Regions from separate parts of the Streptomyces sp. NPDC050743 genome, predicted to be linked through region 3. Evidence: riboswitches for the same ligand, from Rfam matches in the RefSeq annotation. Region 3 holds a riboswitch; each other region holds the start of a gene.

Region 1 (9,500 bases), on a different contig from region 3:
CCGAGCACGATCCGTACCCGTGGCAGTGGGCGGTCGCGGTGGCCGCGCAACTGTGCGCCGTGCTGAGCGCCGTGCACGCCGTGCCGATCGTGCACCGCGACCTCAAGCCGCGCAACGTGATGGTGAAGCAGGACGGCACGGTCACCGTGCTCGACCTGGGCGTGGCGTCCGTCATGGACACCGACACCACCCGCCTGACCCACACCGGCTCCCCGATCGGCTCGCCCGCCTACATGGCGCCGGAACAGGCGATGGGCGGGGCGGTCGGCCCGTACACCGACCTGTACGCGCTCGGCGTGCTGATGCACGAACTGCTCAGCGGGGACGTGCCGTTCGCGGGTTCGACGGCGCTCGGGGTGCTGCACCGGCACCTGTACGAGCCCCCGCTGCCCGTGCGCCGTATCCGCCCCGAGGTCCCCGAGGCGCTGGAGACGCTGGTCCTGCGCCTGCTCGCCAAGGACCCGCAGCACCGGCCGGCGTCCGCGCAGGAGGTCTACGAGGACCTGGCGGCGCTCCTGCCGGCGCGCGGCATGCCCACCGGGGCGCCCTTGGACCCCACGCGCCCCTTCCTGCGCCCGCACGCCCCGTGGCCGGACCGCGCGCGGACCCCCGCGCCCCAGCCCGCCCCCGTCGCGCCGCCGCCGATGGCCGAGAAGCCCGACGTCGCCGCCGCCGTGGACGAGGTCAAGCGGCTGCTCGGGGAGGGGCGCATCACCCAGGCCGTGGACATTTTGGGCGCGATCCTGCCCGCCGCCGCCGAGCAGCACGGCGAGCACTCCCCGGTCGTGCGCACCCTGCGCAAGCAGTACGCGGCCACGCTCATGGACGACGGCCAGTACCGGCGCGCGCTGCCCGAACTGCGCCGCCTCGCCGACGAACGCGCCGCCGAGGCCGGCCAGGCCGACCCGCAGTCCCTGCGCTACCGCTACGAGGCCGCGCAGTGCCTGGAGCAGCTGGGCCAGCCGGCGGCGGCGCTCGCCGAGTACCGCGCGCTGCTGCCGTACTACGAGAACCAGTACGTCTCCGGCGACCCGCAGCTCGCCCACGACGTCCGCCGGCGCATCGGCCATCTGCTGCTCGCCCTCGGCGACCGGCCCTCCGCCCTCGACACCCTCGCCCGGCTGCTGATGGACGTGGAACGGCTGCACGGCCCCGGCTATCCGATGGCCATGGAGATCCGGCGCACCCTGCAATGGCTGGGGCAGGTGCGCGGTTGACCATGCCGCTGCCCGGGAGGGTCCTGTGAACTCCCGTGGCGCGGCGACGGCATCGGTATCGCCGTCGGACACGTGCCGGGGACGGAAGTCACGTGCGCCGAGCCCTCGGCGGCGGCGCGACGGTGCCCGAAGCGCGCGCGAATCGTTGGTCGAATGGGTTGGCCCAGGCCTCCCCACTGCCTAACATCGATCACCGCAAGACTTTGTGCACCGCCGCACAATCTCCCCTTGGAGGTTTCCTTGCACCGCCGCCGTCGCACCGCGCTCGTCCTCACCGCCGCGATCGCCGCCGCGGCACCCCTGCTGACCGCCTGCGGAAACAACGCCCACCCGGGCGCCGCGGCCGTCGTGGGAGGACAGCGGATCACCGTCGCGCAGCTGGAGAGCCGGGTCGACGAGGTCCGCAGGGCACAGCGGGCCGCGGTGCCGGACGAGACCCAGTACCAGCAGGTCCTGGCTTCCACCAGCAGCCTCACCCGGGACACCCTGCACAACATGGTCCTCGACCGGGTGCTGCACCGTGCCGCGCGGGACGCGGGCATCACGGTCAGCCGCGAGGAGGTCCAGCAGATGCGCGCGGGGCTTGAGCAGCAGGCAGGCGGCCTCAAGGGGCTGCAGATCGCCTGGCTGCAGAAGTACGGCATCGCCCCGGCCCGCCTCGACGACAACCTCCGGCTCCAGCTGGAGGCGCAGAAGCTGGCCAGGCAGCTCGGCACCGACACCAGCCAGCCCGCCTTCTGGAAGGCGCTGTCCAAGGCGTCCCAGGAACTCCACATCGACCTCAACCCGCGCTACGGCAGCTGGGACGTGCAGAAGAGCAGCCGCGTGGACGCCAAGACGCCGTGGGTACGGGAGGTCACGACGGCGTCGGGCGGGCAGCCGGTGACGGCGTAGCGAGCGGCCCGGCCGGGCGCCGGAACGGTACGGCGGGGGACCGGCCGGGTTCGGGCAACCGACCGAGTTGCGGTCGTACGATCACACGATCGTCCCCGCCCTGTGGATAACCAAATCCGCTCCTCGCCGCCGTGGGTTACGTTCGGATCGTGAACGCATCCAGCTCCGACCTCACCCCCGCCGCCGACCCCGGTCGCATCGTCCTGCTCACCACCAGCCACCGTGTCGCGCCCGGCCTGCTGTCCTGGCCCGCCTGGCAGGCCCTGCGCGCCGCCGACGCCGTGCTGTGCGCGGACGCAGCCCATCCGCAGCTGCCGTATCTGCGCGAGGCCGGCATAGCGGTGGCTCAGGCGTCCCCCACCGCGCAGGAGCTCGTCGACACCTGCGCCGGCGGGCGGACGGTGGTGGTCGTGGCCACCGGTGAGGGCGAGCCCGCGCTCACTGACGGCCTGGCCCGGCTGGCCGGCTCCGGCCGCGTCGCGATGCCCGAGCTGGAACTGCTCCCGGCCTCCTACGACCTGCCCGGCGCCCGTCTGCTGGACCTCGTGCAGGTCATGGACCGCATCCGCGCCGAATGCCCCTGGTCGTCCCGGCAGACCCACCAGGGCCTCACCAAGTACGGCATCGAGGAGGCGTACGAACTGGTCGAGGCGATCGAGGCCGGTGATCGCGAGGAGCTGCGCGAGGAGCTGGGCGACGTCCTGCTCCAGGTCGTCTTCCACTCCCGGATCGCCGAGGAGCACCCGGAGACGCCGTTCTCCGTCGACGACGTGGCCGGCGGCATCGTCGCCAAGCTCGTCCACCGGCACCCGCATGTCTTCGGCGACGAGAAGGCCGAGACACCGGAGGACGTCAAGGCGCACTGGCTGCGCACCAAGGCCGAGGAGAAGCGGCGCACCTCGGTCACGGAGGGCGTCCCGCTCGGCCAGCCCGGCCTGGCCCTCGCCGCGAAGCTCGCCTCCCGCGCGCGTACGGCGGGCCTCGACGTGCCGCTCCCCGAGGGCGAGGGCGTCGGCTACCAGCTGCTGGCCCTGGCGGCCCGCGCCGAGACGGAGGGCGTCGACCCGGAGGCCGCCCTGCGCGCTGCGGCGCGCGCGTACCGGGACGCCATCCGCGAGGCGGAGGGAGTCGCCCCCGAGGCGATACCCACGGCTTCCGGCGGCCACCGGGACGCGGAGGCCCACCCGGATCCGGATACGGTCGGAGAGTGACCGACCAGCCTCACCCCCAGTCCGCCCCCGACCCGGCCCCGGATTCCGCTCCCGCCCTGTTCACCTGGGAGTTCGCCACCGACCCCTACCCCGCGTACGCCTGGCTGCGCGAGCACGCGCCGGTGCACCGGACGCGGTTGCCCAGCGGTGTCGAGGCCTGGCTGGTCACCCGGTACGCCGATGCCAGGCAGGCCCTCGCCGACCAGCGGCTGAGCAAGAACCCGGCGCATCACGACGAGCCCGCGCACGCCAAGGGCAAGACCGGCATCCCCGGCGAGCGCAAGGCCGAGCTGATGACCCATCTGCTGAACATCGACCCGCCGGACCACACCCGGCTGCGCCGGCTGGTCAGCAAGGCGTTCACCCCGCGCCGGGTCGCCGAGTTCGCGCCCCGGGTGCAGGAGCTGACCGACCACCTCATCGACCGGTTCGCGGCGCGGGGATCCGCCGACCTCATCCACGAGTTCGCCTTCCCGCTGCCCATCTACGCCATCTGCGACCTGCTCGGCGTCCCGCGCGAGGACCAGGACGACTTCCGGGACTGGGCGGGCATGATGATCCGGCACGGTGGAGGGCCGCGGGGCGGGGTCGCCCGGTCGGTGAAGAAGATGCGCGGCTACCTCGCCGAGCTGATCCACAAGAAGCGCGAGGCGCTGCCCGCCGAGCCCGCGCCCGGCGAGGACCTCATCTCCGGTCTCATCCGCGCCTCCGACCACGGCGAGCACCTCACCGAGAACGAGGCCGCGGCGATGGCCTTCATCCTGCTGTTCGCCGGCTTCGAGACCACCGTGAACCTGATCGGCAACGGCACCTACGCCCTGCTCACCCATCCCGAGGAGCGCGAGCGCCTCCAAGGCTCCCTGGCAAGGAGGGAAAGGGATCTGCTGGAGACCGCAGTGGAGGAACTCCTGCGCTACGACGGCCCGGTGGAGCTGGCCACCTGGCGGTTCGCCACCGAGCCGCTCGGCATCGGCGGACAGGACATCGCGCCGGGGGACCCGGTCCTCGTGGTGCTCGCGGCGGCGGACCGGGACCCGGAACGGTTCGCCGACCCGGACGTGCTGGACCTCGCCCGCCGCGACAACCAGCACCTCGGCTACGGCCACGGCATCCACTACTGCCTCGGCGCGCCCCTCGCCCGGCTGGAGGGCCAGACCGCGCTCGCCACCCTGCTCACCCGCCTGCCCGACCTGCGGCTCGCCGCCGATCCGGCCGACCTGCGGTGGCGCGGCGGGCTCATCATGCGGGGTCTGCGCACCCTGCCCGTGGAGTTCACGCCGGTCCGGGCGGGAAGCGGCGGTCAGTAGTCCAGGCCGGCGAACCAGTCGCCGCGGCCGCCCGGCGTCAGGTCGAGCAGGTGCCAGACGGGGTTGAGGAGGTCGATGCCGCGCTGGTCGATGTCCTCGGACATGCGCGGGTGGGCGGAGTAGAAGTGGCGGACCGTGCCGTCCGCGTCCCGGGTGAAGACGGAGACGGTGGAGTCCTGCGCACCGTCCTGGTCCTCGCTGCCCAGGTCGTACTTGAAGGTGCTGTCCCCGGCGCTCAGCAGACGCAGCCGGGACCAGCCGCGGGCGCGGGCGTGCCGGCGAAGGGTGGGCGGGTCGGCGGCCGCGAGGACGACCAGGTCGGCGTTCTGGGCGACGTGGTGGGCGACGCCGTTGAAGCCGTCGATCCACAGGGTGCACATCGGGCACGGGTCGGTCTGCCGTTTGCCGTACATGAACTGGTAGACGATCAACGGCCGGCCGGGGCCGGTGAACAGTTCGCTCAGCCTGACCTCGCGGACGGGCGTGTCGCCCGCGTCGAGGTCGGCGGGGCCTTCGAGGAAGACGTAGTCGTCGACCTCGGCGCCTTGCGGGAGCGCCCGGCGCAGGGCCGCGACCCTCTCGCGGTGGCGCATGAGTTCGATCTCGGCGTCGCGGAGTTCCTCGCGTGCGGCGAGGTAGTCCGCGGACTCGCCGGACAGCCGGGTGTGCCGCGCCATCGTGTCCTCCTGGACGGGAAGCCCCCGGGGTCATGTCGAGTCCATGGTCGCGGCCGCCCCGCGCGCAGGGCGTGAGGCGTTGCCGTTCCCGACGGGTGACAAAGCGGGCAGGAGGGGACGATCGGCCGCCGCACAGCAGGAGATGACAAACATTCAACACTGTGATCTTCACGTGATCTGCGCGGCATGAACTTGTGACAAGTGATCGTCTGCCGATACGTTCACCCATCAGCGTGGCGAGAGGCACTGCATCGCCCGCCGGTTTTGCTGTCGCACGAAAGGCTTCCGCATGCTCTCCGGGAACGGTCGTCACCGTCGCCCCCGTCAGGCTCCGGCCCTCCTCGTCGCGGCCGGGGTGACCGGCTCCGCCATCGCCATCCCGCTGCTCGGCGCCGCGAGCGCCAACGCGGCCGACGGCACCACGTGGGACAAGGTCGCCGAGTGCGAGAGCGGCGGCTCTTGGAGCGCGGACAGCGGAAACGGCTACTACGGCGGTCTGCAGATCTCGCAGGAGGACTGGGACGAGTACGGCGGCACGCAGTACGCCGAGAGCGCCGACCAGGCCAGCCGCTCGCAGCAGATAGCCGTCGCCGAGAAGATCCTCGCCGACCAGGGCACCAAGCCGTGGGCCATGTGCGCGCTGACCGCCGGGCTGACCTCCCACTCCGGTTCGGTCGACGTCGACCCCGGCGTCGGCGGCTCCGGCGGCGGCGGTGCTTCGGGTGACGCGTCCGGCTCGGCCGGCCACTCCGGCTCGTCCGGTCTGTCGGATTCGTCCTCCTCGGACTCCGGTTCCGGCTCCAACTCCGGCTCGGACTCCACCGGCTCGTCCTCCGACGAGAGCACCGGGCCGACCCCGGGTGCGGGCAAGCACGCCACCGAAACCCCGGACGGCACCGGCGACTCGACCGGGACCAGCGCGCCCAAGTCCGACAAGACTGACAAGTCCGGCTCGCACGACGGCGGAGGTTCACAGGAAGGCGACAGCTCTCCCACAGCAACCCCGAGCGCCGACAACCCGGACAATTACCAGCAGAGTGCCGGTTCCTGGAGCCTGGTCGACACCGGCGCACTCGGCAGTGGCGGACGTCACCGCGGCGAGAGCGCGGACGAAAGCGTGACAACCGGTCAGAACGCCACACCTTCCGGCCGTCACGCCGGCCGCGGACCGGACACCTACACCGTCCGCGAGGGCGACTCCCTCGCCTCCATCGCCGACTCCCTTGACGTCGACGGCGGGTGGCATGCGCTCTACGCCGCCAACAAGAAGGCCATCGGCGCCGACCCGGACCACATCGCCGCCGGTCAGACCCTGGAAGTCCATGGCGAAAACGGCGACGGCTAGCGGGAATTGACGCCCCACTTCGCGGCTGATGTCCGGTTTGGTGAAAGTGTGGGATGAGTCTCAGAAGCCCTGATCGTCTTTGAAAATCCGACGATCGCATGTCTACGGTCAGGACCGCTCGTCACCACGAGCCCCGGCAGCCGCAACGCCGAATCCTGCCAGCGGATGCCCGGGAACAGTCGTCGCGTCAAGCGCCGTAGGCAGGAGCGGGGGACCCAAGGTAAGCGCCGGGCCCAGCGGTTGACGCTGGACCGGCTTGGGGTGAAGCCGCGCCTCGGATGACGAGTGCGCGGCCGGGCAACTCAACCGGCCCGAACCCGACAGCTCACCTCGCAGGCGTCGGTGAGGGGATCGATCCATGCTGTTCTCCGGCAAGGGCACGCACCGTCGCCCGTCCAAGGCCGTTCGCGCCATCACGCTCACCGGTGTCGCCGGCGCCGCCGTCGCCGCCCCGCTGATGGTGGCCGGCAACGCCTCCGCCGCCACCGCCTCCGAGTGGGACAAGGTCGCCCAGTGCGAGTCGGGCGGCAACTGGTCCATCAACACCGGCAACGGCTTCTACGGCGGCCTGCAGTTCACCAACTCCACCTGGGCCGCGTACGGCGGCACCGCCTACGCCGCGCGTGCCGACCTCGCCACCAAGGCGCAGCAGATCGCCGTCGCCGAGAAGGTCCTCGCGGGCCAGGGCAAGGGCGCCTGGCCGGTGTGCGGCACGGGCCTGTCGAGCACGCCGTACAGCGGCTCCGCCCCGGCGGCCGCCAAGAGCACCACCACCAAGAGCACCACCAAGAGCACCGCCACCCGCTCCACCGGCCAGGCCGCCACCCGCTCCACCACGCGCACGGCCCCGTCGGCGAGCAAGACCGTCACCACCCCGACCGGCAAGAAGGTCGAGAAGGGCGACGGCGAGTACAAGGTCGTCAAGGGCGACACCCTCAGCGCCATCGCCGAGAAGCACCACGTGGCCGGCGGCTGGCAGAAGCTGTTCAAGCTGAACAAGGACATCGTCCAGGACGCCGACCTCATCTACCCGGGCCAGCAGCTGCACCTGAAGTGACACCTGGCTCCGTACGGGCTCACAGTGCCCTCACATCCCCGGCCCGCATGCTGAGGGCCTCGTGAGGGCCACCCCCGTCCCCACGGGCTCCCCGCCCCGGCGCGTGTTCCCCCGTACGCGCCGGGGCGGGGTCTTTCGTTTCCCCACTCTTCAGCAGGGGCTCACCGGCAGCCCCCTTTGTTCCGTGGGTGAACAATAGGTACCGTCTGCGTGTCTCTCCTGTCCACGGGACGGTCGGTCGGTGGCCGACGCCCCGGGGACGGTTAGGCTCTAGTCGCAAGGCACAGCCGTAAGGCAGACAGCCCCGCACTTCCAGCGTCACATCCAAGAAGGAGATGCTCGTGCCGTCCATCGACGTCGTCGTAGCCCGGGAAATCCTGGACTCCCGAGGCAACCCCACGGTCGAGGTCGAGGTCGGCCTCGACGACGGCAGCACGGGTCGTGCCGCCGTCCCGTCCGGCGCCTCCACCGGTGCCTTCGAGGCCATCGAGCTCCGCGACGGCGACCCGAACCGCTACCAGGGCAAGGGCGTCGAGAAGGCCGTCCTCGCCGTCATCGAGCAGATCGGCCCGGAGCTGGTCGGCTACGACGCCACCGAGCAGCGCCTGATCGACCAGGCCATGTTCGACCTGGACGCCACCGACAACAAGGGCTCCCTCGGCGCCAACGCCATCCTCGGCGTCTCCCTCGCCGTCGCCCACGCCGCCTCCGAGGCGTCCGACCTCCCCCTCTTCCGCTACCTGGGCGGCCCCAACGCGCACCTGCTGCCGGTGCCGATGATGAACATCCTGAACGGCGGCTCGCACGCGGACTCCAACGTGGACATCCAGGAGTTCATGATCGCCCCGATCGGCGCGGAGTCCTTCTCCGAGGCCCTGCGCTGGGGCGCCGAGGTCTACCACACCCTCAAGTCCGTCCTGAAGTCCAAGGGCCTGTCCACCGGCCTCGGCGACGAGGGCGGCTTCGCCCCGAACCTGGGCTCCAACCGTGACGCCCTGGACCTGATCCTCGAAGCGATCAAGCAGGCCGGGTACGTCCCCGGCGACCAGATCGCCCTCGCGCTCGACGTGGCCGCCTCCGAGTTCTACAAGGACGGCAAGTACCTCTTCGAGGGCAAGGAGCGCTCCGCCGCCGAGATGACGGAGTACTACGAGGAGCTCGTGGCGGCCTACCCGCTCGTCTCCATCGAGGACCCGCTGTTCGAGGACGACTGGGCCGGCTGGAAGGTCATCACCGACCGTCTCGGCGACAAGGTCCAGCTGGTCGGCGACGACCTGTTCGTCACCAACCCCGAGCGCCTCGCCCGCGGCATCGAGGAGGGCACCGCCAACGCCCTGCTGGTCAAGGTCAACCAGATCGGCTCGCTGACCGAGACCCTGGACGCCGTCGAGCTGGCCCAGCGCAACGGCTTCAAGTGCATGATGTCCCACCGCTCCGGCGAGACCGAGGACGTCACCATCGCCGACCTCGCCGTCGCCACCAACTGCGGCCAGATCAAGACCGGCGCCCCGGCCCGCTCCGAGCGCGTCGCCAAGTACAACCAGCTGCTGCGCATCGAGGAGATCCTCGACGACGCCGCGGTGTACGCCGGCCGCAGCGCGTTCCCGCGCTTCAAGGGCAACCACGAGATCTCCAAGGGCTGAGCCAACCCGGGCTAAGTCTTAGCCAGTCGTACGTACGTCCCCGTACCCGGTCCCGTACCGTGTCCGGGGACGTACGCACGTGTGAAGCACACCGGCAAGGGGAGGCGGGAGAAGCCAGATGGCCGTGAAGGACCGGGACCGTTTCTCCA
Region 2 (9,500 bases), on a different contig from region 3:
GCGCTCGCTCGGGAACTCGGGCTGGAACGGGCAGAGTTGACGGAGCGCTAGTGCCCTGGTTCCGGCTGCGGGCGGCGGGGCCTTCCAGCCGACGCGAGCCGGAGGCCATGGGGTGCGCGCCCGCACGAGTACGTTCCAGTCCGACGCACAGCCTCAAGGCGCCCGAGGGAGCCGACGCGCGACGACGCCGGATGTGCGCGCGCCTGCCCGGGCTCGCCGCCCTAGCCCGTGAGGCGGGCCGCCCGGTGCCCGCGGTCACGGCGACGGGCCGCCCCGGCACGACACACGTCCCGATCGGCCTCGGGTCCTGCCCGACACCGTGCGATCGATTCCCGGAGCGGGCCCCGCATTGCCCCGCCCGTCCGACTGAGGAACACCAGACACACACCCCGCCCCCCTGCAGCCGTGCCCCGCACCACATTCCGCGGCACGGGGCCCGTGGGCGCCGGTCAGGCCACCGAGGCGATGCGCATCTTGATGTCGTCGGGCGACAGGGTGCCCTTCGCCGTCACATGGTCGCCGGAGGACTCGCCGCGCAGTCGGCGGCCGATCCACGGGACGAGGTACTCGCGAGCCCAGTGGACGTCGTCGCGGCGGATCTCCAGGGTGCCCCGGGGCGGTTGCGGCGGCCACGGCTGCTCCGGGTCGGCCGGTACCTCCAGGCCGAGGGCCTGACCCGCGCGCAGCGCCACGCGTGTGTGCCCCTCGGGTGAGAGGTGCAGACGGTCGTTGTCCCACGCCCTGCGGTCCTGCACGGACTTCAGGGACCACAGGTCGAGCACCGGGCAGCCGTACCGGTCCGCGATGGCGCGGACGTGCCCGTTGTACGTGGCGATCTTGCCGCGCAGATGCTTGAGCACGGGGACGCCACGGGTGTCGAAGCCGGTCGTCACCATGACCGTGCCGGCCACCTCGGTCAGCCGGGCCACGGCCCGTTCGAAGCGCTCGGCCACCTCGTCCGGGTCGGTGCCGGGCCGGATGATGTCGTTGCCGCCCGCGCAGAAGGAGACCAGGTCCGGGGCCAGTTCCACAGCCTTGGGGAGCTGGTCCTGCACGATCTGGTCGAGCAGTTTCCCGCGGACCGCGAGATTGGTGTACTGGAAGTCGCCCTCGGGCTGCCGGTCGGCGAGCAATACCGCGAACCGGTCGGCCCAGCCCACGAACGCCCCGTCGGGCCCCGGGTCGCCGACGCCCTCGGTGAAGCTGTCCCCCACCGCCACGTACGACCCGATCACTGATCTGTTGTCACTCTTCGAATCGTCTGCCACGTCGGACCATGATTCACCTTCATATGTGACTTACGCGACCGTAAGGAGGGGTTGACGAACGGTGAGATGTGACACCCTTAAATAATTTGCCAATCCAGGAATAGGGCCGGACGGTACGCCGAAGGCCGGACCCGGGGGGTGTGGGTCCGGCCTTCGGCGGCGTGTCGGGAAGGTGGTCCGGGTGCTCGGGCGTCAGACGACCGGGACGCCGTGCGCGCGGAGGTAGGCGACCGGGTCGATGTCCGAGCCGTAGTTCGGCGTGGTGCGGATCTCGAAGTGCAGGTGCGGGCCGGTGACGTTGCCGGTGGCGCCGGACAGGCCGATCTGCCGGCCCGTGGTCACGGTCTGCCCGGCCGTGACGGAGAGCTGGGACAGGTGGCCGTACTGCGCGTAGTGGCCGTCGTTCAGCCTGATGACGACCTGGTTGCCGTAGGCGCCGCCCCAGCCGGCGGAGACGACCATGCCCGCGCCGACGGACTTGACCGGGGTGCCGGTCGGTACGACGAAGTCGACTCCGGTGTGGTGGCCGCTGGACCACATGCCGTCGGCCACGTGGTAGCCGGTGCCGACGGTCGCGCCGGTCACCGGGAGGGTGAAGCCGGCGGCGGTGGTCGTGGCGGCGGCTCCGGTGGACTCGGGCGCCGGGGCCGCCTGGGGCGCGGCGGACCGGGTCTTGGCCGACGACCGGCTCGGGGCGGCGGGCTCGGTGCGGGTCTGTACGGCTTGCGTGCCGAGCGCGAGCTTCAGGCCCGGGTGGATCAGCGAGGGGTCGTCGCCGACGGCCTCGCGGTTGTCGTCGTAGAGGCGGTGCCAGCCGCCGGCGACATGCTGCGCGCCGGCGATCGTCGAAAGGCAGTCACCGGATCGCACCGTGTAGGTGCGCACGGGCGGATTCGTCTGCGCGACGGTCTTCTTCGCCGGGGACTGAAGGGCCCGCACCGACTTTGCGGAAATGCCCTGCGTGGTGGTCGCGGCGTGCGCTCCCGTGGTTCCGATGAGCGGGAGGGCCAGAGCGGCGCCACCGGTTCCGGCAACGGCGATCGACCGGGAGAGACGCGGGGTCTTGGGACGTCGGTGCTTACCCTTCGCGGGCATGGCGCATTTCCTCTCCGACGCCTGCGAGGTCAGCTGTCGGGTTCGGGCTGGAGCGGCCCGGCCGCCGTGGCGGCTTCACCCCGACCCTGTCGCGGAGACCGGACAGGCGGTCGTACCTGGTGGGTCCCCCGCTCCTGCCGAACGCGGGTCAACTGTGGAACTCGGCAGGACTCGGCGTTCCGTCCGGAGTGGTGGGGAACGTAAGCGAGCGGGACGCACGGAAACAAGCGGCGGTTCCCGGCATTCACCGTCCCGGAGATCGAATGCGGGAATTCACGGTCACCCTCCGTGAATTCCCGCATCCCAGGGTCTTTCAATTCCCCTTTTCAGCATGGGAATTACGTGGACATGACGCGCGACTCACGGTCACGGATATGAAGCTCCTCACGCATGGTCCGGCTACGAACCCTTATTCCTGAGCGAGTTGGAACGAAGGCGCCAATCCGGGCAGAAAGCTCAGATGCGGCGCAGTCGGAGGACCGTCGCATCCAGGTCGCCCTTGAGCCCGGTACGCAGCCCGTGGTGCAGCAGGACGGCACCGCGGTGCACTTCCCCCGTTTCGCGGCACTCGTACGACGCCGTGGGGTCGAGCCCGCGCAGGCGCAGCGCCGGCACCGGCTCGCCGTAGCTCTGCGCCTGGAGCCAGGCGAGGACCACCGTCTCCTCCCCCAGGACGTACTGGACGGCGCTCAGACCGCCGGCCGGGGGGCGCAGCCGGTACTGCTCGCCCTGCTGGACGACCGGACGGATCTCCTTGTAGAGGTCGACCCACCGCCGGGCCTCGGCCAGCTCCTGGTCGGTCCACTCGGTGAGGTCGCCGCCGACCCCGAGGACGCCCGCCATGGCGCTGACGAACCGGAAGCGCAGGGAGCTGACCCGGCCGTTGAGCTGGGTGTTCGGGCTGTCGGTGACCCAGGCGGCCATGACCCGGGCGGGGTGGATCTGGCTGAAGCCGTGCTGGATGGCGAGCCGGTCGAGCGGGTCGGTGTTGTCGGAGGTCCACACCTGGTCGGTGCGGCTCATGACACCGAGGTCGATCCGGCCGCCGCCGCCCGAGCAGGACTCGAAGGCGACCCGCGGGTGGGCCGCGCGCAGCCGGTCCAGCAGGGCGTAGAAGGCGCGGACGTGGTCCACCCACAGGCGCTGCGGGTACGGCTCCCCGGGCCAGCCCGCGTCGGTGAAGCAGCGGTTGAAGTCCCACTTCACATAGTCGATCGGCGCGCTGGAGAGCAGGGTGTCCAGCTGCTCCCAGAGGTACTCCTGGACGTCCTCGCGGGCGAGGTTGAGGACGAGCTGGTTGCGCAGTTCCGTCCGCTTCCGTCCCGGCTGGTACTGCACCCAGTCGGGGTGGGCGCGGTACAGGTCGCTGTCCGGGTTGACCATCTCGGGCTCGACCCAGATGCCGAACTGCATGCCGAGGCCGTGCACCTGGTCGGCGAGGGGCTTCAGCCCGTGCGGGAAGCGGTCGGGGTTGGGGGTCCAGTCGCCGAGGCCCGCGCGGTCGCTGGTGCGGGCGCCGAACCAGCCGTCGTCCACGACGAACAGCTCGACGCCGATCCCGGCGGCCCGGCGGGCGAGCGCGAGCTGCTGCTCCTCGGAGATGTCGAAGGTCGTCGCCTCCCAGGAGTTGAACAGCACCGGCCGGTCCCGCCCGGCGTCCGGGATGACGTACGCGCGCTGGTAGGCGTGCCAGGTGCGGCTCGCGGCGCCGAAACCGCCGTCGCTCCACAGCCCGGCGAAGACGGGAGTGGTGTACGACTCCCCCGGCTGAAGGAGCAGCAGGCCCGAGTCGTCATAGCCGGCGCCGCCCGTGATCTGCACGCGCGCGTCCGGGAGTTGCGCGACCGCGATGCGCCAGGAGCCGGACCAGCCGAGCGCGCAGCCGTAGACCTCGCCGTGTTCCTCGGTGGCGTCGGTGTCGAGCGCGACCCAGGGCAGGTGCTGGTGGCCGGTGTGGCCGCGGCGGCTGCCGATGACCTTCTCGCCGTAGGTGAGCGGGGCGGTGGTGAGACGGGACTCGGCGGCCCAGCGGCCGTGCAGCTGGGAGAGCCGCCAGCCGTCGCGCTCGGGCAGGGTCCAGGTGGCCGCGTCGGCGCGCAGCAGCTCCACGCGTGCGTGCGTGCCGTTCGCCACGGTGACCCAGCGCTCGACCACGTCTGCCCGCATCCGGTAGTGCAGGGTGACGGCGAGGCCGTCGTCGTCGAAGCGCAGCCGCAGCTCGTCGTCCTGTGTGTCGTACGACACGAAACGCCACTCGGTGCCGCGGCGCTCCTCGGTGCGCACGGACAGGGCGGGACGGACGAAGCGGGGCCCGCCCTCGACGGGGTACTCCTCGCGGCCGTCGAGCGGGGACTCGAAGGGCCAGTAGCCGGGCAGCGGGTGCACGGCCAGGGCCTCCGCGTCCGGGAGGGCGATCCGCGGCCCCCAGTGCAGGTGGAGCAGCTCGTCCGCGTCGGTGAGATGCAGGGCATAGCTACTGGTGGGCCCCGACAGGAGCCAGGTACGACCGTCTTCGGCGATGTCCACCACGAAAAGACCTCACAGGTGCCAACAGATCCGCTCAAGTGCCAACATCATCAGGGGGCGCGACCCCTGGTGACAATGCCTGTGGACAACTCCTTGCCCGAGGAAACCGATGTCGTATGGTCGACGGAGCGCCCGCCGGCGAGATGCGACGGCGGGGCCCGACCCGGGAGGAGCCCCCGTGACGCAGCAGGTCCCGTCGACCGAGCCGGAGCTGGCCGGTGTGCGCAATTTCCGTGACGTGGGCGGACTGCCCACCACGGACGGACGGCGGGTGCGTCACGGCGTGCTGTTCCGCAGCGGGCACCTGGCGCACGCGACGGAGGACGACGCGGCCTTCCTCGCCTCCCTGGGCCTGCACACGATCTTCGACTTCCGCAACGCGGCCGACCAGAAGCTGGAGGGCCCGGACATCGAGCTGCCCGGCGTGCGGAACGTGAACCTGCCGCTGAGCGACCCGGCGGACGGCGCCGAGTTCTGGAAGATGGTCCGCGACGGCGACCTCGACCAGCTGCGCGGCATCCTGGACGACGGCAAGGGGGCGGCCCGGATGATCGCCTCGTACCGGTCGATCGTCACAGAGCGTACCGCCGAGCACTCCCAGGTGCTACGCGCCCTCGTCGAGGACAGCGTGCCCGCCCTGATGCACTGCGCGGCGGGCAAGGACCGCGCGGGCATCTCCATGGCGGTGACGCTCCTCGCGCTCGGTGTGGAGCGCGAGGCGATCGTCACCGACTACCTGGAGTCCAACGCCAAGCACCGGCGCTACAAGGTCCGCCGCAGCGGCAGCGCGGACACGGCGTACACCCCGGAGATCATGGAGCTGCTCAGCCCCCTCTTCGACGCCCGCGCCGAGTACCTGCAGGCGGCGTTCGAGACCATCGAGGAGACCTGGGGCGGGGTGGACACCTACCTGGAACGGGGCCTCGGTCTCACCCCGGCGTCCCGCGACGTGCTGCGCGAGCGTCTGCTGGACTGACCGGCCCAGGACCGTGTCCGGCAGCAACGGCGGCATGACGGCCCGGACGGGTCAGTTCTTCGCCCCCAACGCGAACAGCAGGAAGAGGAACGCGGCGAGGAGATGACCGGCGGCGATGTAGATGATCAGCCGGATCCACAGGGAACGGGGGAACTTCGTTTCGAGGTCGCTCATGGCAGCTCTCCGGTCAGCGGGCCCAGGCACAGCGTGGCCGTGGGGCTCTGCAACAGGGTGTGGACGAACAGCAGCTCGACGCCGTCGTGATCCACGGCGGCGAGGCGGTGTGGGGTGAGGGAGTCGAAGTGCGCGCTGTCGCCAGGCGCGAGCAGGTGCGCGGCGTCACCGAGGCGCAGCCGCAGCCGGCCCCGGAGGACGTAGAGCCACTCCTCGCCCGGGTGGACGCGCACGATGTCGCCCTGCGAGCCGTACGGCACGCGCACGCGCAGGGCCTGCATGCCGCGGCCCGGCGCCCCCGCCTGGAAGTACGTCCAGCCGCCCGCCCGGGTCGGCTCCATGTCGCCGGCCCGCACGATCGCGTCACGGTCGGCGACCGTCTCGCCGAGCAGTTCGGAGACGGTCGTACCGTAGATACGGGCGAGGGCCAGCAGCATCGGCAGCGACGGCTGCCGCTGTCCGGTCTCCAGCCGGGACAGATGGGCCGGTGAGAGCCCGGCGGCGCGGGCCGCGGCCTCCAGGGTGAGGCCGGTGGTCCGGCGCAGTGCCCGCAGCTGCGGCGCGACGGAGGGCAGCTCGTCGCCCGGGCCCGCCGGTGGTCCGGCGTCTGAGGGGTTCATATCTCCATTCAGCGCCTGTTTTGCCTATGTGGCAATTTTTTTGCCTGTGAGGCAAGAACCGGGGCCCGGCGACTCGCCCCAGAAACACCGCCGTCCCGCCCCGGGCCGTGCCGGTGCGGGACGGAGGCGGGCGCGGTGGGGTCAGCGGTTGGCCACCGCCTGCTTGATGAGTGTCTTGCCGAAGTCCCACATCAGGCCGCCGCCGCTGTGCGCGTCGTCCATCACCGCCGCGAACGCGTCCACGAACCGCTCGACGTCCGCCTCGTCGATGATCAGCGGCGGGATCAGCTTGATCACCTCCAGGTGGTCGCCGGAGACCTGGGTGAGGATCCGGTGCCGCTGCAGCAGCGGCACGACGACCATCTGCGCGAACAGGCCCTTGCGGGCGGCCTGGAGCATGGTCCAGCGGCTGCGCAGCTTCAGCGAGGAGGGCCTGCCGAACTCGATGCCGATCATCAGGCCCCGGCCGCGGACGTCCGCGAGCAGCTCGTAGGTGTCGACCATCGCGGTCAGCCGGGACTTCAGCAGCTCGCCCGTCTTGCGCACGCCCGCGACGATCTGCTCGTTCTCCATGACCGACAGCACCGCGAGTCCGCACGCCATCGCCTGCGCGTTGGAACCGAAGCTCGCCGAGTGGACCAGGACCCGGTCCATGGACGAGTAGACCTTCTTGAAGATCCAGTCCTTGCCCAGGGTGGCGCCGACCGGGACGTACCCGCCGGACAGCGCCTTGGCCACGCACACCAGGTCGGGTTCGACGCCGTCCTCGTGCTGGTAGGCGTAGAAGTCGCCGGTGCGGCCGAGACCGGTCTGCACCTCGTCGGCGATGAGCAGCGCCTTGTGCTTGTGCAGCAGCTCCTGCGCGGCGCGCAGATAGCCGGGAGGGGCCTCGTGCACCCCCTTGCCCTGGATCGGCTCCACGATCAGCGCGGCCACGTCGCCCTTCTTCAGCTCCCGCGCCAGGGCGTCGAGATCACCGAGGGGGACGGCGGTGTCGGGCAGCAGCGGGGCGAAGCCGTCACGGAAGCCGTTCTCGCCGTTGACCGACAGGGAGCCGGCCGTCAGGCCGTGGAAGGCGTGCTCGCAGTAGAGGATCCTGGGCTTGCCGGTGGCGTACCGGGCGAACTTCAGGGCCGTCTCGACGGCCTCCGTGCCGCTGTTGCCGAAGAACACCCGGTCCAGGTGCGGGCTGTGGGTCAGGAGCCGTTCGGCGAGCAGTCCGGGCAGCGGCTGGCAGTCGAACCGGGTGAGGTCGGCGAGGTCCAGGTCGAGCACGTCGTGCAGCGCCTTGCGGACGACCGGGTGATGGCGGCCAAGGCCCATCACCCCGAACCCGGCGAGCATGTCCAGGTGGTCGTTGCCGTCCGCGTCGAAGAAGTGGGCGCCCTCGGCCCGCTCGTAGACCTTGTCGAAGCCGATGGTGTGCAGCATGCGCGGGAGCTGCGGGTTGAGGTGCTTGGTGTGCAGCTCGTAGCGTTCGGCTCCGCGCTCGGCGAGCAGGGCGCCGAGGTCGAACTCCGTGCTCATTCACTCTCCTTGTCAGTGCCCCGAGGGACGCGGGGCCGAGTCGGTGCGCGGCTACCGCCGCGAGGGCGCGACGAGCCCCGACGGCGCCGCGGACGCGATGCGGCCTTTCCCGGCACTGCCGGCCCCGCGCACGGCGTCCCGCACCGCGAGACCGGCGCTGATCCGCCCGGCGATCTCGACGGGCGTGAGACCGATGTCGGCCAGCACCTCACCGCGCTTGGCGTGCGCGAGGAACTGCTCCGGGATGCCGAACCGCCGTACCGGCACGTCCACGTCGGCGTCGCCCAGGGCCAGCGCCACGGCCGAACCGACGCCCGCGGAGCGGCTGTTGTCCTCCACCACGGCCACCAGCCGGTGTTCGGCGGCGAGGCCCGGCAGCGATGGGTCGACGGGCTTGACCCAACGGGGGTCCACCACCGTGCAGTCGATGCCGCGCGCCGCCAGCAGGTCGGCCGCCTGGAGGCACACCGGGGCCATCGCGCCGACGGCCACCAGCAGCACCTCGGGGCGCTCGGCACGGTGCAGCACGTCCATGCCGCCGACCCGGTCGACGGCCGGGATGTCCGGGCCGACCGACTCCTTCGGGAAGCGGACCAGGGTCGGCGCGTCGTCCACGGCGACGGCCTCGCGCAGCTGGGCGCGCAACTGGCCCGCGTCACGCGGGGCGGCGATCCTGAGACCGGGGACGACCTGGAGGATCGACATGTCCCACATGCCGTTGTGGGAGGCCCCGTCGACGCCGGTGACGCCGGCCCGGTCGAGGACGAAGGTGACGCCGCAGCGGTGCAGGGCGACGTCCATCAGCAGCTGGTCGAAGGCCCGGTTGAGGAAGGTGGCGTAGACGGCGACGACCGGGTGCAGCCCGCCGGTGGCGAGGCCGGCCGCCGAGACGGCCGCGTGCTGCTCGGCGATGCCGACGTCCCACACGCGGTCGGGGAAGCGCTCGGCGAACTTGCCGAGGCCGACCGGGTGCAGCATGGCCGCGGTGATGGCGACGACATCGTCCCGTTCCTCGCCGATCCTCACGATCTCGTCGCCGAACACCGAGGTCCAGGAAGGTCCGTTGGACGGTGCGAGGGGCTCACAGGTCAGCGGGTCCATCACACCGACGGTGTGGAAGTGGTCCTCCTCGTGGGCGAGGGCGGGCTCGTAGCCGCGGCCCTTCTCGGTGAGGCAGTGGACCAGCACCGGGCCGTGGAAGCGTTTCGCGCGGCGCAGCGCCGACTCGACGGCCTTGACGTCGTGGCCGTCGATCGGGCCGACGTACTTCAGGCCCAGGTCCTCGAACATGCCCTGCGGGGCGAAGGCGTCCTT
Region 3 (9,500 bases):
AGCGGGTGCGGGTCGTCTCCGTGGACCGCGACAAGAGCGGCGGCTTCGAGCTGAAGCTGGACTCGGGGGAGATGTTCACCGCGCGCGCGGTCGTCGTCGCCACCGGCCTGTCGGGCCTGGCGCACCTGCCGGCGGAGCTCGCGGCAGCCGCGGCCGACGGACCGGCGCCCACCGGCCCGGTCTCGCACAGCTCCCAGCACCACGACCTGAGCCGTTTCGCCGGCAAGGAACTGATCGTGGTCGGCGCCGGCCAGTCCGCGCTGGAGACGGCGGCGCTCGCCGCCGAGGCGGGGGCACGCGTGCGTGTCGTCGCGCGCGGCCGCGGCAGGGTCGCCTTCGGCGCGCCGCCCTGGAAGCAGCCGAAGCTGCGCCCCGAGTCCCCGTTCGGCCGCGCATGGTCGCTGTGGGCCTTCAGCTACTACCCGCACCCCTACCGCTACCTGCCCGAGGCCACCCGTCACTTCCTGGTCCGCCGGGTCCTCGGACCGCTCGGCGCCTGGTGGCTGCGCGAGCGCTTCGAGAGTGCGGTGCAGGTGCAGGAGGTGGAGCGGGTCGTGAGCGCGGAGGCACGGGACGGCAGCCCCGTCCTCACCGTCCGCACCCATGGCGGGCACACCGAGCGGCTCGCCGCCGACCACGTCATCGCCGCCACCGGCTACCGCGTCGACATCGCGGCGATGGACTTCCTCGGCCACGAGTTGCGTACCCGGCTCGCGGTGAGCCGCGGCACGCCGAAACTCGGACCCGGGTATGTCTCGTCCGTTCCGGGCCTGTACTTCACCGGCCTGCCGGCGGCGTCGTCGTACGGCCCGGTGATGCGCTTCGTCTGCGGCACGGAGTTCGCCTCGCCGCGCCTGACGAAACACCTGGCGTCGGCCCACGGCTGAAGCCGCCGACCGCCCGTGCCGAGTCCCGTCATCAACATGGAGTCGGAGGGCACTACTTGGGGTGGAACAGTACGTAAGTGCGCGGGACGACAAGGTGAGTCGGTGGGGCCCGGTATCCGTATTCTCTGATCATGGCAGCCTCCCCCGCATATGCACTGATCGCCACCGACCTGGACGGAACGCTGCTGCGCGGCGACGACACCGTCTCCGACCGGTCGCTCGCCGCACTCGCGCGGGTGGCGCGGGCCGGCGCCCGGCACCTGGTGGTGACGGGCCGCCCGGCCCCGCGGGTACGGCAGCTCCTCGCGCACCTCGGCTGCACGGGGCTCGCGGTGTGCGGGCAGGGCGCACAGGTCTACGACGCCGGGACCGGCCGCCTGCTGTGGTCGGTCCGGCTGGACCGGGAGCTGGCCGAGACCGCGCTCGGCAAGATCGAGGCCGAGGTGGGGCAGGTGCACGCGGCCGTGGACCAGGACGGGGTCGACGGGCGCACGCTCATCGAGCCCGGCTACCGGATGCCGCACCCGACCCTGCCCGTGGTGCGGGTCGACCGGCGCGACGATCTGTGGTGCGCGCCCATCAGCAAGGTGCTGCTGCGCCATGCCGAGCTGTCCGACGACGAGTTGGCGGACACGGCGCGCGGGGTGGTGGGCGACCTGGCGACGGTCACCATGTCCGGGCCGGGGACCGTGGAGCTCCAGCCGTCGGGGGTGACCAAGGCGACCGGTCTCGCGCTGGCCGCCGAGCGGCTCGGGATCGCGGCGGAGGCGGCGCTGGCGTTCGGTGACATGCCCAACGACATCCCGATGTTCGACTGGGCGGGGCGCGGGGTCGCCATGGCCGGCGCGCATCCCGAACTGAAGGCGGTGGCCGACGAGATCACCCTGTCGAACGAGGACGACGGCGTCGCCGTCGTCCTCGAAAGACTGTTCCCGACCGACTGACCGGCACATCAGTACACGGCCGCCCCGGAAGGAGCGACGGCCGCCCGGTGTGCCCCTCCGTCAGGTGAGGGCACACCGGGCGGCCGCTGCCGTGCCGGTCGGCGGGACCGTCAGTACGCGCTGTACACGTTGTCGATCGAGCCGTACCGGGCGGCTGCGTAGTTGCAGGCCGCGGTGATGTTGGCAACCGGGTCGTAGGGGTCGAAGGAGGTGCCGGCCACGTCGTACGCCTTGAAGGTCGGGTCGATCACCTGGAGCAGCCCCTTGGACGGGATGCCCTTGGCCGCGTTGGAGTCCCAGAGGTTGATGGCCTTCGGGTTGCCGGAGTACTCCCGGATGATGTTGCGGTAGATGCCGTGGTAAGTGCCCGGAATGCCCTTCTGGGCCATGATCGCGAGAGACTCGCGGATCCAGCCGTCGAGGTTGTTCGGGTACGCGGTGGCGGTGGAGGCAGCCTTGGAGGTCGTGCCGGTGGCCGCGGAGGCGCTGGTGGCGCCGATGAGCGAGAGGGTGAGGACGGCGGCGCCGGTGCCGGCGACCGTGAGGGCGCGGACCAGGCGGTTGTTGCGCGGGCGGCGGTGCTTGGCGGCAGCAGACATGGGAAAGTCCTCTCCGTCGCCTGCGAGGTGAGCTGTCGGGTTCGGGCGGGGAGGTGCCCGGCCGCGCCTTCCCGAGAAGGCATGGCTTCACCCCGAGCCGTTCCGGTGCGACGTGTGCCGACCGGCCCGGCGACTTACCTGGGTCCCCCGCTCCTGCCGTACGAATGAGTTCGTCGATGGGTCACGCGGGCGGCGGCAGGACTCAGCGTCCGCCCGACGGCCCGGAACGTATGCGAGAGCACATGTCGGGAACAAGAAGCGGATGCACACTACGTACTATTTGACCTTGATCTGTGGCATATAGGGTACTTGATCCTTTGCAGTTGCCAACCCTCAACTCGCCGACGCGGCAAGGGTGGAGGTGGCCTGACGGGCTCCTGGGGGCCGCAGGTCCAGCGTGACCCAATTCACGAAATAACAAAGTATTTCAAATCGGACATGAGGGGTTCGGGTGGATCGGGTGGGTGATGGAACCCGTGGCGGAGCCTGTCGCGGAACCCGTGACGAGCCGTCTGTCGTTGTCTTGGGCGTAGGCATTACTCCGCTCGCCCCCTCGGCTCGCGACAAAGCGTTCGGGTTCCTGTTAAGTCGATAAATGTCCGCTCTTATCACTTGATCAAAAACATACCGGTCGTGATCCGATACCACCCAGGCTGGACCGGTGGGCGCTATCGGTGATCGAAACAGGACCGGATACGCTGAGTTGAGTGATGGCAGCGACCTATCGACAAACCGTGTAATCGCCAGCAGACACCAGCAGACAGGAGACCCCTCGTGACCGTCGTCGGGCCGTTCGGGCTGAGCGTGCGGGACCAGGCTCTGGAAGCCGATGTCCAGGCCGGATTGGCGGCTGTCGAGGAAGGCTTGCTCGAGGCCACCAAGAGCGAGGTCCCGTTCATCACGGAGGCCGCGCAGCACCTCGTACGAGCCGGCGGGAAGCGGTTCAGGCCGCTGCTCGTGATGCTCGCGGCCCAGTTCGGCGACCCCTACGCGCCGGGCGTCGTGCCCTCGGCCGTGGTCGTGGAGCTGACCCACCTGGCCACGCTGTACCACGACGACGTCATGGACGAGGCGGCCGTACGGCGCGGCGTGGACAGCGCCAACACCCGCTGGGGCAACTCGGTCGCGGTCCTCACCGGCGACTTCCTCTTCGCCCGCGCCTCCCAGATCCTCGCCGACCTCGGCCCCGAGGCGGTCCGGGTGCAGGCCCTGGCCTTCGAGCGGCTGGTCACGGGTCAGATCCTGGAGACCGCCGGCCCCTCCGACGGCCGCGACCCGGTCGAGCACTACCTGGACGTGCTCGGCGGCAAGACGGGCTCGCTGGTGGCGGTGTCGTGCCGGTTCGGCGCGATGATGTCCGGCGCCGACGAGACGGTCGTCGACGTGCTCACCCAGTACGGCGAGCGGCTCGGGGTCGCCTTCCAGCTCGCCGACGACGTCCTGGACATCGCCTCCGACTCGCACGAGTCCGGCAAGACCCCGGGCACCGACCTGCGCGAGGGCATCCCGACGCTGCCCGTGCTCCGGCTGCGCGAGCGCGCCGCCCGCCTCGGCCTGGCCGAGGACATTGCGCTGTGCGAGCTGCTCGACTCCGACCTCAGCGACGACGCCCGGCACGCCGAGGCGCTGGCCGCGCTGCGCGGCCACCCCGCGCTGGAGCAGGCCCGCCGGGACACCATCCGGTACGCGGAGGAGGCCCGCGCCGCGCTGGCGCCGCTGCGGGAGTGCGACGCCAAGGCCGCGCTGATGCAGCTGTGCGACGCGGTGGTCCACCGCGCCGGCTGACCCGGCCGCCTGCCCCACCACGCCCCGCCCAGCCTCCGGCGGCCACCATGGCACGCTTACGGCTGTCCGCCGCGCCGGTTGCACGTCTTCGGCCGTACGTCGCGCCATGCTGCCGACGCCGTGTGCCTCGCCGCGTTCGGGCCGTGCGACCCGGCGCGGCTCCGGCCGTCTGTCGCGCCGTGCTTGAGCTGTACGTGGCGGCAGGCTTCCGTCTGTCCGTCCATCGCGACGCGCCGCGCCGCAGCCGTACGTCACGCCGCGCTTCGGGGTCGCCCGCCACGCCGCGCTACAGCCGAGCGACCCGGCACGGGCTCGTGCGACCCGTACGCCCGCGCGTCCGTACACCCCTCGCGCCCCCGTACCGCCCCCTCCGCTCCGGCGCGACCCCTACGGGTCGGCGGAGTTCCCGCCCCGGCGTGTCATACCGCAGGCGTACGCGGAGTTGGCTCCGAGGTCTGACGCTTCCTCACGGCCGATTTGGTGAGATGGAAACCACGGAAATCACCAATCCTCACCGATTCGGGTGAGAATGGCGGCTCAGGTGGACCAGCGTGAGAACAGCCGCCGCCGACGACGGAGGTAAGGCACACATGGCACCGTACGAATCCGACGACGCAGTGGACGCCGCGGGGGGCGCTGAGCGAAACGCCGGGCACCGCAGGGCGGCCCGTTACGCGGTCCCGGTCGCCGTGGTGGGGGTCGCGGCGGCCACGATCGGTCTGGTCCCGGCGCTCGCCGCCTCCGGCGACCCCGACCTGCCCAGGATCACCGCACAGCAGCTCATCGAGAAGATCGCCAAGTCGGACGTGCAGCAGCTGTCCGGCACGGTGCGGATCAACACCGACCTCGGCCTGCCCGACCTCGGCGGCCTGGAGAACAGCGTGGCCTCCGGCGCCGCCAAGGGCTCCGGCGACGGTTCCTCCGCCGACCCGCAGTCCCAGCTCACCTCGCTGGTCTCCGGCACGCACACGCTGCGCGTCGCCGCCGACGGCCCGGAGAGGCAGAAGCTGTCGCTGCTGGAGAGCGGCTCCGAGTACAACCTCATCCACAACGGCAAGAACGTCTGGGGCTACGACAGCAAGACCAACGAGGTGTACCACGGCACCTCGGCCGACTCCGGCAAGGAGCACAACGCCGAGCCTCCGGCCACGCCGAAGGACTTCGCCGACCAAGCGCTGAAGTCGGTGGACGGCACCACGTCCGTCACCGTCGACGGCACCGAGCGGGTCGCCGGCCGCGACGCCTACAAGCTGCTGATCAAGCCCAGGCAGTCCGGCACCACGGTCGGCGCCATCAGCATCGCCGTCGACGCGAAGACGGGCATGCCGCTGAAGTTCACGCTGACGCCGAAGAGCGGCGGCGCCGCCGTCCTCGACGTCGGCTTCACCCAGGTCTCCTTCGCCAGGCCGGCCGCCTCGACCTTCACCTTCAGCCCGCCGAAGGGCGCGAAGGTGACGGAGGAGAAGCAGGACTCCGCCGCTCGGAAGCACGCGCCCGAGTCCGGCGAGGACTTCGCCAAGGGCATGAACGGCGCCGACGTGCTCGGCAAGGGCTGGACCTCCATCGCCACCTTCGACACCGGCGCGAAGAGCGGCCTGCCGACCGGTGCCCAGGGCGGTGACCTCGGCGGCTTCCTCGGCTCGCTCGGCGACAAGGTCTCCGGCAAGTTCGGCAAGGGCACGGTCTTCTCCACCCGCCTGGTCAACGCCCTGATCACCGACGACGGCAAGGTCTACGCCGGCGCGGTGACCAAGGACGCCCTGGTGAAGGCGGCGAACGAAGGGAAGTGACCCTGCCCGGGCACTACGGGCCGTGACCGTACGTTGACCCTTCACGGGAGCACGAAGCGAGGGGGGAACCGATGGAGGGACGGTCCGTCACGGAGCGGGAGGCGCGGGACGCGGCGGAGCGTGCGCCGGGGCAGGAGGAGGCGAGCGTCATCGCCACCCGCGGCCTCACCAAGCGCTACCGCGGCGGACAGCTCGCCGTCGACGGTCTCGACCTGACCGTCCCGGCGGGCAGCGTCTTCGGCTTCCTCGGTCCGAACGGCTCGGGCAAGACCACCACCATCCGCATGCTGATGGGCCTGATCGAGCCCACGGCGGGCACGGCACGCGTGCTGGGCCGCCCGATGCCCCGGGCGGCCCGGTCCGTCCTCCCCCAGATCGGCGCGCTCATCGAGGGCCCCGCGCTGTACGGCTTCCTCTCCGGCCGGGACAACCTGCTGCGCTACGACGCCGCCGACCCGACCGCCGACCCCCGCACCCGGCACGCCCGCGTCGCCACCGCCCTGGACCGGGTGGGCCTCGCGGCCGCCGCCGGCAAGAAGGCGAAGGCGTACTCGCTGGGCATGAGACAGCGCCTCGGTCTGGCCGCCGCGCTGCTCCAGCCGCGCCGGCTGCTCGTCCTGGACGAGCCCACCAACGGCCTCGACCCGCAGGGCATGCGCGAGATCCGCACCCTGATCCGGGAGCTGGCCGCCGACGGCACGACCGTCTTTCTCTCCTCCCACCTCCTCGACGAGATCGAGCAGGTCTGCACCCATGCGGCGGTCATGGCGCGGGGCCGGCTCGTCACCCAGGGTGCGGTGGCCGACCTGGCGGCCGGAGCGCGCGGCCGGCTGGTGGTGACCACCCCGGATCCGGCCGAGGCGGCCCGGGTGCTGAAGGAGCAGGGCGTCGGGGACGTCACCGTCGACGGAGACCGGGTCACCGGGGATCCGCCCGGGCGGGACCTCGCCGAGGTGAACGCGGCCCTGGTCGCGGCGGGGGTCCGGGTCCGGGGGTTCACGGTCGAACGGGCCTCGCTGGAGGATGCGTTCGTGGCGCTGACGGGGGAGGGCTTCGATGTCGCGGGCTGAGACGGTCTCCGTGAACGGTACGGTCCCCGCGTCCGGGACGGCCCCCGAGGCCGCGGTGCGCCGGCCGAGCCCCCTGTGGACGTTCGGGCTGCTGCGCAGCGAACTCGTCACGACCCTCCGCCGCTGGCGCACGCTCGCCCTGCTCGGGGTGCTGGCCGCCGTGCCGGTGCTGGTCGGGATCGCGGTGAAGATCCAGACGCGGGGCGGCAGGACGGCGGACCACAGCGGTCAGGGCCCGGCGTTCATGACACAGATCACCAACAACGGCCTGTTCCTGGTGTTCACGGCACTGGCCGCGACCCTGCCGTTCTTCCTGCCGATGGCCGTCGGGGTCGTCGCGGGCGACGCGATAGCGGGCGAGGCGGGCGCGGGCACCCTGCGCTATCTGCTGGTCGCCCCGGCCGGCCGCACCCGGCTGCTGCTCACCAAGTACACGACGGTGATGGCGTTCTGTCTGCTGGCCACGCTGGTCGTGGCCGGCTCGGCGCTGATCGTGGGCGCGCTGCTCTTCCCGCTGGGCGACCTCACGACCATATCCGGCACCCGGATCAGTTTCACCGAGGGCCTCGGCCGGGCCCTGCTGATCGCCCTGGTGGTCGCCGCCTCACTGGTCGGCCTGGCGGCGCTCGGCCTGTTCGTGTCCACGCTCACGAACAGCGGCATCGCGGCGATGGCGACCACCGTCGGCATACTCATCACGGTCCAGATCCTGGACCAGATACCCCAGTTGCACGCGCTGCGGCCGTACCTGTTCTCGCACTACTGGCTGTCCTTCGCCGACCTGATGCGCGACCCCGTCTACTGGGACGACCTGGTGAAGAACCTCGGCCTCCAGGCGCTGTACGCGGCCGTGTTCGGCTCGGCGGCCTGGGCGCGGTTCACGACGAAGGACATTAGCGCGTAGGGCTAGCCGGCGGGCGTGTCGTACGGGAAGCGCGCGAAGGGTGCGTCCTGCGCGAAGAAGGTCTTCGCGCGTGCCAGCGCGTCGGTGTCCTTCAGCACGTCACCCCGGGCGCTGCCGTTGCCCAGCAGGACGCCGCCGAAGCGCATCCCCATGTAGGCGGCCGAGTTGTTCAGCGTGCCGACGTAGGGTTCGGCGACCGACGTCTCGGCATGGGCGAGCGCGGCGATGCCCCAGAGCGTGCGCCCCGCCAGGGTCGCCTTGAAGTCGACGCCCGGGGTGCGCAGCCAGCCCGACCAGTAATCCAGATAGCGCTTGGTGAGGCCCGACACCGAGTACCAGTACAGCGGCGAGGCGATCACGATGTCCGTGGCCGCCAGCGTGGCGTCCAGCAGCAGACCGGTCGCGCTGTCCGAGGGCGGCCGTACGTGGTCGCTGTCGTGCCGCAGGTCCACGAAGTCGGGCAGCGGGTGCTCGGCCAGGCGGATCCAGCGCTGTTCGACGTCACCGGGCAGTTGCTCGGCCGCCGCGCGGGCCAGCAGCTCGGTGTTGCCCTCGGCGCGAGCGCTGCCCAGGACGAAGAGAAAACGACGGTTCATGGGTCCCCCGGGGGCGTGCTGTCGTCAGACGTATAAAGGCGCATGCATTATATGCACGCGCAAGCAGTCTGCGTCAGGGTGTGGCTGGTGCGAGGCTGTGACGCCGTGGTGACGCGGAAACCGAAGCGAGCCGACACACTGGTCGGCAGGACGCGTACGACCGGATCGCGACGCCGGGGGAGTGAGGGAAAACCGATGTCTCGAGTCAGCTTCGAGAAGAAGCGGGCGCAGCAGCCCGTTGCGCATCCGGCGGTGGTACCGGTCCGGGTGTTCGGCGCGGGAGGCGCGTCGGTCGGCGGGACGTCGGTGGTGGCGGCGCCGGGCGAGGAGATCCAGCAGGCCGTCCTCAACCACCTCCAGCGTCTGGCCATCAGCATCGGCGCCCCCATACGCGCCACGATCCACGACGACCTCGCGGGCTGCGTGGTTCCCCTGGAGGTCTCGGCGGACGGCTCCAGCCGGGTCACGGGGCAGGCGGTACGGGTGGCCGCGCCGGAGAAGCCGGGTGCGGCGGGCGCGTCCTCACAGGCGGCCGTGGCCGCACCGGAGGGAGCGCGGGATGTGCCCCCGGTCACGCGGTCGGCACCCGTGTCGGCTGGGAGCGTGCAGGCCCCCACGGGACAGTTCGGCCCCGCACCGGTCATGTCGGTCACCAGGGACCCGGCGCCCGCCATGTCGGTCACCAAGCCCCCGGCGCCCGTCATCGATCTCCTCGAGTCCGAGCCCGCCCCCACCACCGCGACTCCCACCCCCGCCCGGGGCTTCGACGCCGTCGCCGAGGAGGTGCTCGGCGACGAGCCCGTGACCGAGACCGCGGAGGGGGCCGAGCTGCTCAGCGAGCCGATGACGCGGATCAATGACGCAGTGCGCTCCGGCCGTATCGAGGCGGCGGCGCAACTCGCCGACCGTACGGTCGCCGAGGCGA

Evidence for each region. Region 3 has a riboswitch for cyclic di-AMP ahead of ACIBJF_RS19470 (transglycosylase SLT domain-containing protein). Riboswitches for the same ligand answer to the same signal wherever they lie in the genome.
Region 1: linked by a shared signal. The riboswitch ahead of ACIBJF_RS33365 (transglycosylase family protein) and the one ahead of ACIBJF_RS19470 (transglycosylase SLT domain-containing protein) in region 3 are both predicted to bind cyclic di-AMP.
Region 2: linked by a shared signal. The riboswitch ahead of ACIBJF_RS35985 (peptidoglycan DD-metalloendopeptidase family protein) and the one ahead of ACIBJF_RS19470 (transglycosylase SLT domain-containing protein) in region 3 are both predicted to bind cyclic di-AMP.

What each region holds. Positions count from the first base shown of each region.
Region 1 covers NZ_JBITGJ010000048.1:22,485-31,984, reverse strand. Annotated here, with positions in the region: gene ACIBJF_RS33395 (protein kinase) at 1-1,217, shown strand, start outside; gene ACIBJF_RS33390 (SurA N-terminal domain-containing protein) at 1,458-2,111, shown strand; gene ACIBJF_RS33385 (nucleoside triphosphate pyrophosphohydrolase) at 2,261-3,322, shown strand; gene ACIBJF_RS33380 (cytochrome P450) at 3,319-4,629, shown strand; gene ACIBJF_RS33375 (DUF899 family protein) at 4,623-5,306, opposite strand; gene ACIBJF_RS33370 (transglycosylase family protein) at 5,596-6,651, shown strand; cyclic di-AMP (ydaO/yuaA leader) riboswitch at 6,834-7,005, shown strand; gene ACIBJF_RS33365 (transglycosylase family protein) at 7,010-7,708, shown strand; gene eno (phosphopyruvate hydratase) at 8,044-9,351, shown strand; gene ACIBJF_RS33355 (septum formation initiator family protein) at 9,470-9,500, shown strand, end outside.
Region 2 covers NZ_JBITGJ010000056.1:48,165-57,664, reverse strand. Annotated here, with positions in the region: gene ACIBJF_RS35995 (TetR/AcrR family transcriptional regulator) at 1-51, shown strand, start outside; gene ACIBJF_RS35990 (SGNH/GDSL hydrolase family protein) at 450-1,235, opposite strand; gene ACIBJF_RS35985 (peptidoglycan DD-metalloendopeptidase family protein) at 1,461-2,363, opposite strand; cyclic di-AMP (ydaO/yuaA leader) riboswitch at 2,367-2,550, opposite strand; gene ACIBJF_RS35980 (alpha-galactosidase) at 2,820-4,892, opposite strand; gene ACIBJF_RS35975 (tyrosine-protein phosphatase) at 5,068-5,865, shown strand; gene ACIBJF_RS35970 (DUF6126 family protein) at 5,917-6,039, opposite strand; gene ACIBJF_RS35965 (helix-turn-helix domain-containing protein) at 6,036-6,659, opposite strand; gene ACIBJF_RS35960 (aspartate aminotransferase family protein) at 6,801-8,186, opposite strand; gene dxs (1-deoxy-D-xylulose-5-phosphate synthase) at 8,238-9,500, opposite strand, start outside.
Region 3 covers NZ_JBITGJ010000018.1:25,384-34,883, reverse strand. Annotated here, with positions in the region: gene ACIBJF_RS19480 (FAD-dependent oxidoreductase) at 1-887, shown strand, start outside; gene ACIBJF_RS19475 (HAD family hydrolase) at 1,019-1,831, shown strand; gene ACIBJF_RS19470 (transglycosylase SLT domain-containing protein) at 1,942-2,430, opposite strand; cyclic di-AMP (ydaO/yuaA leader) riboswitch at 2,435-2,616, opposite strand; gene ACIBJF_RS19465 (polyprenyl synthetase family protein) at 3,205-4,215, shown strand; gene ACIBJF_RS19460 (outer membrane lipoprotein carrier protein LolA) at 4,806-6,005, shown strand; gene ACIBJF_RS19455 (ATP-binding cassette domain-containing protein) at 6,077-7,075, shown strand; gene ACIBJF_RS19450 (ABC transporter permease) at 7,062-7,979, shown strand; gene ACIBJF_RS19445 (NAD(P)H-dependent oxidoreductase) at 7,982-8,575, opposite strand; gene ACIBJF_RS19440 (hypothetical protein) at 8,771-9,500, shown strand, end outside.